DNA from 3 places in the Bacillus sp. N12A5 genome. Region 3 is predicted to be linked to each of the others. Evidence: predicted binding sites of a transcription regulator. Region 3 holds the regulator's gene; each other region holds the start of a gene.

Region 1 (3,316 bases), on a different contig from region 3:
ATTTGCAGAAGATACGGTTCGTATACGTCTTCAATCGTATGCGGTTCTTCGCCGATCGTGGCTGAAATGGTATCAAGACCCACCGGGCCGCCGTTAAACTTTTCGATCATGCCCATCAGCAGCTTGTGATCAATATGATCCAAACCAAGCCGGTCAACCTGAAGCCGCTCCAGCGCGTCCTGAGAAATCTCTTCCGTTATCCGGCTGTCACCCAGCACCTGGGCAAAATCACGGACCCTTCTCAGCAGGCGATTCGCTACGCGCGGCGTACCTCTAGACCTCCTTGCGATTTCAAGAGCTGACGGTTTATCAATCTCAACCTCAAATACGTCTGCAGTTCTTGTGACAATATCCGCCAGCTCTGCTTGTGTATAGTACTCAAGGCGCGACATTACGCCGAATCGATCTCTTAACGGCGCCGTCAAAAGCCCTACCCTTGTCGTCGCTCCTACCAGCGTAAAAGGCGGCAGGTCGAGACGGACAGAGCGGGCAGAAGGGCCTTTGCCAATTACGATATCGAGACAAAAGTCTTCCATCGCAGGATAAAGCACCTCTTCAATTGATCTGTGCAGCCTATGTATTTCATCAATAAATAATACATCTCCCGGCTCCAGCGCTGTTAATATGGCAGCCAAATCACCGGGTCTTTCAATCGCAGGTCCTGATGTCGTCCGCAATTCCACTCCCATTTCATTGGCAACAATGGAAGCAAGCGTCGTTTTCCCGAGTCCTGGCGGCCCGTACAGAAGAACATGATCCAGCGTTTCCTGTCTCATTTTTGCCGCATCTATAAATACGCGCAAGTTTTCTTTCACCTTATGCTGCCCAATATACTGCGCCAGATTTTGCGGTCTCAGGCTTTGCTCTATCACTGATTCATGGTTGTCTGCTTCACTTGAGACGAGCCGTTCATCCATGAACATCACCTTACTTCAATAGTTTTTGTAATGCTTTTTTCACATATTGGTCTGTTGTCAGCCCAATATCTTCTTTTAAGTGAGGAAGCACCTTTTTGATTTCTTTTTCAGCATATCCGAGAACCCTGAGGGCCTCAAGCGCTTCTTCAAGAGCCGTTTCTGCTGTTTGCTTATCAAGCCTTTCTTCATGATTAAACAGATTTTCAATCATTTCAGGCACAACGTCTGCGAGCTTTCCTTTCAAATCAAGAATAATCTGGCGCGCGGTTTTCTTGCCTACACCAGGAAACTTGACCAAAAAGGCTTCATCCTCATTTTCAATTGCTTGGATAACCGCTCCCGGATCACCTGAGCCCAAGATGGCGAGTGCACCTTTAGGACCGATTCCGGTCACGTTTAAGAGCTTTGTAAAGAGCGCTTTCTCCTCCCTTGTTGAAAAACCGTAGAGCGAAAAAGCGTCCTCTCTGATATGATGGTACGTAAAAATTGTTTCTTGACTTCTCTCCTTATATATAAAGGGATTCGGCGTGAATATCTGATAGCCAATGCCGCCGTTCTCTATCACAATATATTGGGGAGATACATAATCAATCGTCCCTTTAACAAATTCGATCACGCAAATTCACCTCTTTGACTGTTCTTCATTGTACCATAAAAACAGCCAAAGTCTTATAGAAAAGTTAACATACGTTCGCTTCTCTCTCATTCTTCCACGAAAAAAAAGACATGAATACATGTCTTCTATCAGCGGACATCACCCGCTGTATGTCTTTATATGTTCTATGACGTCCTCGAACTCCGCTTTTGTCCGAAATGGAATGCCTTTCAGCAGATTTTTTTGCATATGGCTCTCAAGCCTTTCTAAATCAATTTGGAAAAAAGACTGAATCGGTTCCGAAGCTGACTCAGGGCGTCCATGAAAAGTGGAAATCACTCCATTATCCGATACACCGATATACCCGTTCACCTTGCTGAGCGGAGAAATATCGTCCATTTGCTTCCGGAAGAGTACATACCCCTTTTTTTGTTCAACTAGCGTCCAGCCGGCATAAGCTGCCCAAAAGTCATCCATAGAAAGCACTTTTTCACGCTTATGCTCAATGCTGACATCGCCGTCCAAATACACTTTTTCAAGCTGCACATGCACCTGCAGCGGTTCATAGTGCTCCACTTCCGCCCCAAGTGCGCGGGGAGGAGCACCAATCAGAAATGCTGCGGCTGAGCAAAGAATGCTCAGCAATAGATACGCCGTGCTGAATCGTTTCACCCTCTACACCTCTTTGCACACGTTTATGACTAGTTTGACCAAAGAGTCTACTGCTTAACCGTTTTCTCGAAATTTGTTTGCACGTTTTCCCTGACCAGCCGTTCTTCCGTATATACATCAGCGCTTTGCTCAGGAATCGTCAAAAATTGTGTCAGAAAAGCACTGAAAAAATATAATGCCGCAAAGATCCAAATGACGCCGCCAACGCCAAGCGGCCCAATGAATAGACTGACAATGCCCGGTGCAATAAACGCACATAAACCAGACCCCAAGTTCAGCACTGACATGGCAGCACCCTTATTATCAGGTGCAAGTGTCGGCAAAAGTGCGCTTAATGGCACGTAGCCGGCCAATGCCGCACCGTAGCAGCAGGCGATAATCATCAGCACCCAATACTGATGCCCGATTAACTGAGGCGTGTAATAAAGCGCCAGCGTAAAAATGCCGCACCCCACACCGCCAAACCACATCACGGTATTCCGCCAGCCCAGTTTATCTCCGACTGCACCGAAAATGATATTAAACAGAATATTAACAAAAAACAGCGTCCCCCATATTTGCAGCCATTCTGAAACAGAATATCCGTAACTTGCTAAATAAGTCGGAAGAAAGATGGCAAATCCAAATTGTCCTATGGCATTAATTGTTTTGACCACTCCGCCGATGCCGACTTTAGGGTTTTCAAACATTATTGTAAAAGCCTTCGACAGCTCTTTCCATTTCGGCTGATCTTGTTTTTGCACAGGTGTAAATTTATCTTTGTTAAAAAATAGGGCGAGACATCCACCTGCCGCTACAAACAGTAAAGCGCTCCAAAGCGTATTGATTTCCCCAAATGCCGGAACCGCATAGCTTGAATAGAACGGGCCGAGCACATTAAGACCGCACGTAAACATAAACCAAAACCAGCCGACGGCTTTTCCTAGAATCTTTTGAGAGGTGCTGTATGACACCCATACAAGAAAAGAGTATGCAAACAGCGGATATCCCAAGCCTCTAAGCGCATAGCTTCCTAAGAGAGCCGGATAATACATATGAGGAATCGCCCAGCCGATAAAAGCGGCCGAACCGAGGATAAATGCAAGCAAGCCGACAGTCATTGTTTTTCTTGGCCCCCAAGTTTGGACAAACG
Region 2 (3,316 bases), on a different contig from region 3:
CCGGCCTTTGTTAAAGAAGAGGCATGAAGTAAAGAAGCAGGACCGTACTTTGTGTGAATTTCATCAAATACTTTACTCAAGTTTTCTTTTTTTTGATGAAGTTCAAACAAGTTAAGTTGATAATAGCGATCTGACTGTAATTGAGAAAGGGCAATTCCGATACTTCGGACAGGTTGGCCATCCCAATGTTGCTGAAATAATTCTACGGCTGCATTAAAAATGTCCATTCCGAAATGGGTAGGAGAATCTAGCTTTTTTTGCCGATGAAATCCTGAGATAAAATTAAAATCAGCTCCACGAATGCTTACAGATACTGTATGTCCAATGTAGTGCTTAAAACGAGCTCTGCGAGCCACCTCTTCACTTAGTTCAAGTAAAATAACCTTAATATCTTCAAAGGTACTGTAGTCGTAAGGAAGGGTCATATTATGTCCAATCGCCTTTTGTTGGTCATGTGTGTTTACTGTTACAGGGGAAGGGTCTATTCCATTGGCGGTTCTTTGTAAAAGTTCTCCATTAATTCCCCAACGTTTTTTCAGGAGTGCTATGGGATGAACTGCTAATCCTCCAATTGTGCTGATTCCCATTCTGTTTAAATGTTTTTCCATCCGTTTTCCTACACCAAACAGCTTACCAACAGGTAATGGCCATAAATCTTGCTTTAAATTTGAGAAATTCAGTTCATAGATACCTGATGTATTTTTTTTAGCAAAATGATCACACGCCATTTTGGCCAATACTTTATTTGGACCTATTCCAACACGGGCATAAATGCCTGTTTTACTCCTAATAGAGGCTTGTATTTTTTTTGCGATAACTTCAGGAGCACCAAATAGTTTAGTGCTTCCAGTTATATCAAGGAATTGTTCGTCAATTGAAAACGGTTCAACTAAGTCTGTATACTGCTCAAGTAATTCAGTAATCATAACAGAGACATCAATGTATTGTTGCATGTGAGGACGCAAGATAATCGCATTTGGACATTTTATTTGTGCCTCCCAGAGCTGTTCAGCATTTTTCACACCAAATTGCTTAGCTATGGGACAAGCAGCTAGCACAATACCGCTGCGTCTTTCGGGATCACCTGATACGATAACAGGCTGATTTCTAAGGTGAGGTGCTGTTGATTTTTCTACAGAAGCGTAGAATGACTCCATATCGACAAGAAGAATGTTTCTTTCAGTCATAAAACCACTCCCGAACATTTGTTCTTTTGTATTGTAACCGAAATGCTGCTGAATTTATACTGGTAAATAAAGCGTTCAATGGGTATAAATGATAAGGAGTTTACAAAGTTTTTTGCAAAAATGGAAGTTTAGAAAAATATGTCGATTATAATGATAAAGGAGCAAAACAAATATGTGATTACAATAAACAAGGAGGAAAGTATGTATATATCTCAAGTTCATATTGAAAATTATAGGAGCTTTAATGATTTTAAAATAAGCTTAAATGAAGGATTGTCCATAATAATAGGTGAAAATAATGTTGGAAAATCAAATTTCTTAGAGAGCCTCAATTTAGTTTTTAATAGAAACTATTCATTAGCTAAAAAGACTTTACAGCAAGAAGATTTTTGGAGTGGCTTAATCATTAAGGATAAATGGCCAGAGGTTAAGATAGAAATAACACTGAGAGGCATTAAGACAGAAGATGAACTAGCTGTGACTAGTAAGTGGTTAACTAGAAATCCAGAAGAAGCAAAGCTCACTTATAAATTTAGGCCTAAGTCAAATATTTCTGCCAAACTTCCAAAGAAGTCTAAGTCCATTAGTGAAATTCAACTTCCATTACACGAGTACGAGTGGGTGATTTATGGAGGGGAAATTGAAACAACGGATGCATTTGATTTTAACATGTTAGCTAAGTTCGGGATTGAGTACGTAGGAGCACTAAGAGATGCGACGTCTGAACTAAAAAAATCATCAGGGCAATTACAACAGATATTGAAAAGCCTTGATATAAAAGAGAATGAATTAGACAGGATATCTAAAAAATTAGAAGCACTAAATAAAGAAATTATAAAAGGTAACGGTGTGCAAGAGACACAAGCTCATATTAATAGGTTCTTGGGGAAAATTACTGGTTTTTCAAGACAAGAAGTAAAGATACAAATGAGCGAAAATGATTATGCTTCTCTTCTAAAGGATTTGAAGGTTTTAATTGGATCGGTCGGCGAAAATGCGCATCCAGTTAATATAAACGGATTAGGCTATAATAATTTACTTTACATAAGCATGCTATTAACAAAATTTACAACCCTAAAAGAGTTAAAAAAGAATTCAAACTATCTATTTCCTATTTTAATTGTTGAAGAACCAGAAGCGCATCTCCATACGCATTTACAAAAATACTTAGCTAAATATTTTTTTGGGCAAGAAGTAGTTGGACAAGTAATTATGACAACACATTCCACTCATGTGAGTTCTCATGCAGATTTAGATAGTTTAATTGTTTTTTATAAGAAATCTGGAAGAAACTATTCAAGACGAATTGGCACAATTTTTGATTCGAACAATAAAGAGCAAAGGGAATATAAACAACACCTGAAAAGGTGGCTGGACGCAACTAAATCCGACATTTTCTTTGGAAAAAAAGTTTTATTATTAGAAGGTATTGCAGAACGGCTATTAATGCCAAAGTTCTTTTCTATATTGTACAACTCTAAAGATAGTGTTTCAGGTTGGGAGAATACCTTGGAAAGTGAGGGAATATCCTTAATTTCAGTAGACGGGGTAGCATTTAGGCCATTCTTACAGTTGTTTAGCGACAAAGGATTGGGTATAAAGTGTGCAGTTTTAACAGATAGTGATCCAGAAGCTATTCCAGTGAGAAATGAAAACGGAGAAGAAGTTCGGGGGACTGATGGTAAGATTCTTAAGGAAAAAGTTTATCCCTTTAAAGAAGGTCAATATGAAATATGTTCGAGAACAGCGAAACTTAAATCAGACTATTGTGAACAAGAAAATGTATATATATCAACCAATTTAAAAACCTTTGAGTATGATTTAATTTTAGAAAATAATCAACAATTCTTTCTTGAATTAATTGAAAAGCACAAAATAGGAACAGCAAAAGATCGTACAATTATTAAAGGTTTAAAAGGTCACGAGTTTGCCAAAGAAGCCTATGAATTAATCTCAAAAGAAAAAGGTCAGTTTTCTCAATATATATTAGATGAAATAAACGATGGAAAAACGATTAATATACCATCATATATTAGAGAAGCCTTTGAATTTCTTATGGAACGGGATGAATCTGATGCTACTAATAGATAATGAGAAGTACAGGCGAGAAATTATAGAACAACCTATAG
Region 3 (3,316 bases):
CACGCTTAAAAAGGGTGCGTGATAGAATCTGTCCAGAATCACATATAAAAGGGCAAGAGTGAGAGCAATCTTTGAAGCAAGTGCAATGATATGTTTCATTTGACCACCTAAATTGTTATTTTTGAGGAAACTCCTGGCTCGTAAAGCCTAATTAGTTGCAGTTATTATTTTGAACAATCCGATTTTGTTTACACTGGTATTTTTTGCTGCGGTATGAAACTTTCCAAGTAAACAATCGTACATATAGATGATTAGCTTGCAAGGGGGGATGATTTGTGAAGGTCAAAGGACTCAATCATTTGTTATTTTCAGTTTCTCATCTGGATTCTTCAATTGATTTTTATGAAAACGTGTTTGATGCCAAGCTTCTGGTAAAGGGCAGAACGACAGCTTATTTTGATTTAAATGGCATTTGGCTTGCGCTTAATGAAGAACCAGACATTCCGAGAAATGACATTAAGGCGTCTTACACCCATATTGCTTTTACGATTGAAGAGCGGGATTTTGAGGACATATCAGCAAAATTAAATAGGCATCATGTCAATATTCTGCCTGGCAGAGAACGAGATGAACGCGATCGAAAATCGATTTATTTTACAGACCCTGACGGCCATAAATTTGAATTTCATACCGGAACCCTTCAAGACAGACTTTGTTATTACAAACAGGAAAAAACACATATGGAATTTTATGAATGAACAAACTTAACATAAAGTGATTGAAAAAAACTGAACCAGCACTGGTATTAACGATTTTGTGATGCCATTTACCATAAAGTCTGGAACTCAACATCAAAACCGACACACGGGTGCTAATAAGCTGAACATATTGAAACGTTAAGCTCACTATAATAAAGGAGAGTGAGCTGTTTTTTTAGAAAAAACTGAACTAACTATACTATGTACTAAATTTTCGCAATAATTCAATTTTTACGCTCCTTAAATAAACTTTAAGCCTAATCATTCCACGCCCTAAAAGAATGAAACCTTTTTAAGAAGATGCCGTCTAATTATTTAAACAGATAGCATTCTGATAAAAGTTTCCTAAAGGAAAGAAAATTTCTTGACTTCAACAATTGTTTGATGGATAATTATGGTGTAAACATGATGTTCTTTTTCCTCCTATTCAGGCTCGCTCCTAAAAGTCAGGGCGAGCCTGCTTTTTTTGAACAACAAACCCCCTCTCCGTAAAGGAAGAGGGGGTTATTTCATAATGATAGATCAATAGGTTAATGGACCGTTCTGAAAACGCCAATCACCTTGCCTAGAATGCTGACATTCTGTAAGATGATAGGTTCCATCGTTGGGTTTTCAGGCTGTAAGCGAATATGAGTATCTTCTTTATAGAAACGCTTTACCGTAGCTTCGTCATCTTCTGTCATCGCCACTACAATTTCCCCGTTGTTCGCAGTGTTTTGCTGTTTAACGATGACATAATCCTTATCGAGAATACCAGCATCAATCATACTGTCTCCCATAATCTCCAGCATAAATACATGCTCATCCGGGGGAACCATACGGTCAGGAAGCGGAAAATATTCTTCAATATTTTCTACTGCTGTAATAGGAGAACCCGCTGTGACTTTTCCGATGACCGGTACATTAACGACCTGGCTTTGCGGAATGTCTACTTCTTCATCTAGAATTTCTATCGCTCTTGGTTTTGTCGGATCCCGTCTAATCAGCCCTTTTGTTTCCAAACGTGCCAAATGGCCGTGGACAGTTGAACTGGAAGCAAGCCCGACAGCCTCTCCGATTTCTCTTACGGAAGGCGGATATCCTTTTGATTTAACCTCTGCTTTAATAAAACGGAGGATATCAAGTTGCCTTTTTGATAGCTTCGTCATTTTTCGCACCTCAAAACGTCGATTTTAAGAAGATTATAGCATGATTTTCCTTACAGTACAAACATAGGTTCGAAAAAAACAATTGACAGAAACATTTGTTCGTATATACTGAAACTATAAAAAGCGAACAAACATTCCTGTTGGAGGTTATGATCATGAGTAAAGAATCTATTATTTTTGTCGGTCTGTTCACAGTGATTTTGAGCGCGGTTATCCTTTTGCTGTCATATACAAGCAGCGGCCAGGAGCTTAATCAGTATGTTAAAATAGAAGTCCAGCAAGGCGACACACTTTGGTCAATTGCGGATCAGGTAGCAGATAAAAAAAAGATAAACAAAAGTGATTTTATTCAATGGATAGCTGATAACAATCATCTTCAGACGTCTGATATCCAGCCGGGAGATGAGTTAGTGATTCCATTGAAAAAGAAGCATCAGGATGCCTATGAATTGGCAACTGTAAGATAGAGAGAGGAAAGAAAAAAAATGAAAGCACTCATTTATGCCCGCGTGAGCACAAATAAAGAACAGCAAGAGACCTCGTTAAAGCGGCAGGAGGAAGAGCTTACGGCCATTGCAGCCGAGAACGGCATGGAAGTTGTCAAAGTGATTTCTGAAAAAGCCAGCGGATATGAAATGGATCGGGATGGTGTATTTGAGCTGCTTGATGAGATCAAAAATTCTGGAATAGATGTTATTTTAGTTCAGGATGAGACAAGGCTCGGACGGGGAAATGCAAAAATCGCACTGCTTCATTGCATCTACAGAGAAGGTGTGAAAGTCTATACAACGGCTCACAGAGGTGAACTGGAGTTATCAGAGGCTGATTCGATGGTGCTGGAGATCGTCAGCATTGTGGAAGAGTACCAGCGGAAAATTCACAACATGAAAATTAAACGCGGAATGAAGCGTGCCGTGAAAAACGGTTTTAAACCGCAAAAAAACCTGAAAAACCAACATGAAAACAGCGGGAAAGAAAGAATAGAGGTCCCCATCTCAGAGATCGTCCGCCTAAGAGCCAATAAACTGACGTTCGCAGAAATTGCGGCTACGTTAAGAGGTTTTGGCTATGATGTGTCTAAAGCGACCGTCCACAGACGGTTTCAAGAATACATAGAGAATGAAGAGACTGCCGAGTGAATCAGTTGTAAAACTCATTTTGATCTAGTACTATATAGACAAATTGGAATAAAGGAGTTTAACATGATTTCAAACGCAAAAATTGCCAGAATTAATGAACTTGCTGCCAAAGCCAAAGCTGGCGTTATGACAGAAGAAGAAAAAGCCGAACAGCAAAAGCTCCGACAAGAGTACCTGAAAGGTTTTCGCTCTTCTATGAAAAACACTTTAAAAAGTGTGAAAATCATTGACCCAGAAGGCAATGATGTAACACCAGAAAAGTTAAAAAGAGAACAAAGAAATAACAAACTTCACTAATATAAGAGGAATACGGAAATATCGTATTCCTCTT

The links. The regulator LexA, encoded in region 3, represses DNA repair genes until DNA is damaged. The targets are predictions, from matches to a motif close to CGAACATATGTTCG.
Region 1: the regulator LexA is predicted to act here: its motif matches at 1,598-1,611, upstream of ruvA (Holliday junction branch migration protein RuvA).
Region 2: the regulator LexA is predicted to act here: its motif matches at 1,199-1,212, upstream of MOC09_RS07280 (DNA polymerase IV).

Annotation. Positions count from the first base shown of each region.
Region 1 is NZ_JALAMR010000008.1:317,937-321,252, reverse strand. Features, by position in the region: gene ruvB (Holliday junction branch migration DNA helicase RuvB) at 1-917, opposite strand, end outside; gene ruvA (Holliday junction branch migration protein RuvA) at 928-1,533, opposite strand; gene bofC (sporulation cell-cell signaling protein BofC) at 1,672-2,184, opposite strand; gene MOC09_RS10960 (MFS transporter) at 2,232-3,316, opposite strand, start outside.
Region 2 is NZ_JALAMR010000005.1:243,432-246,747, reverse strand. Features, by position in the region: gene MOC09_RS07280 (DNA polymerase IV) at 1-1,187, opposite strand, end outside; gene MOC09_RS07275 (ATP-dependent nuclease) at 1,389-3,278, shown strand; gene MOC09_RS07270 (UvrD-helicase domain-containing protein) at 3,262-3,316, shown strand, end outside.
Region 3 is NZ_JALAMR010000003.1:149,838-153,153, reverse strand. Features, by position in the region: gene MOC09_RS03995 (YndM family protein) at 1-99, opposite strand, end outside; gene fosM (FosM family fosfomycin resistance protein) at 276-698, shown strand; gene lexA (transcriptional repressor LexA) at 1,229-1,846, opposite strand; gene yneA (cell division suppressor protein YneA) at 1,996-2,313, shown strand; gene MOC09_RS03975 (YneB family resolvase-like protein) at 2,332-2,985, shown strand; gene MOC09_RS03970 (DUF896 domain-containing protein) at 3,049-3,282, shown strand.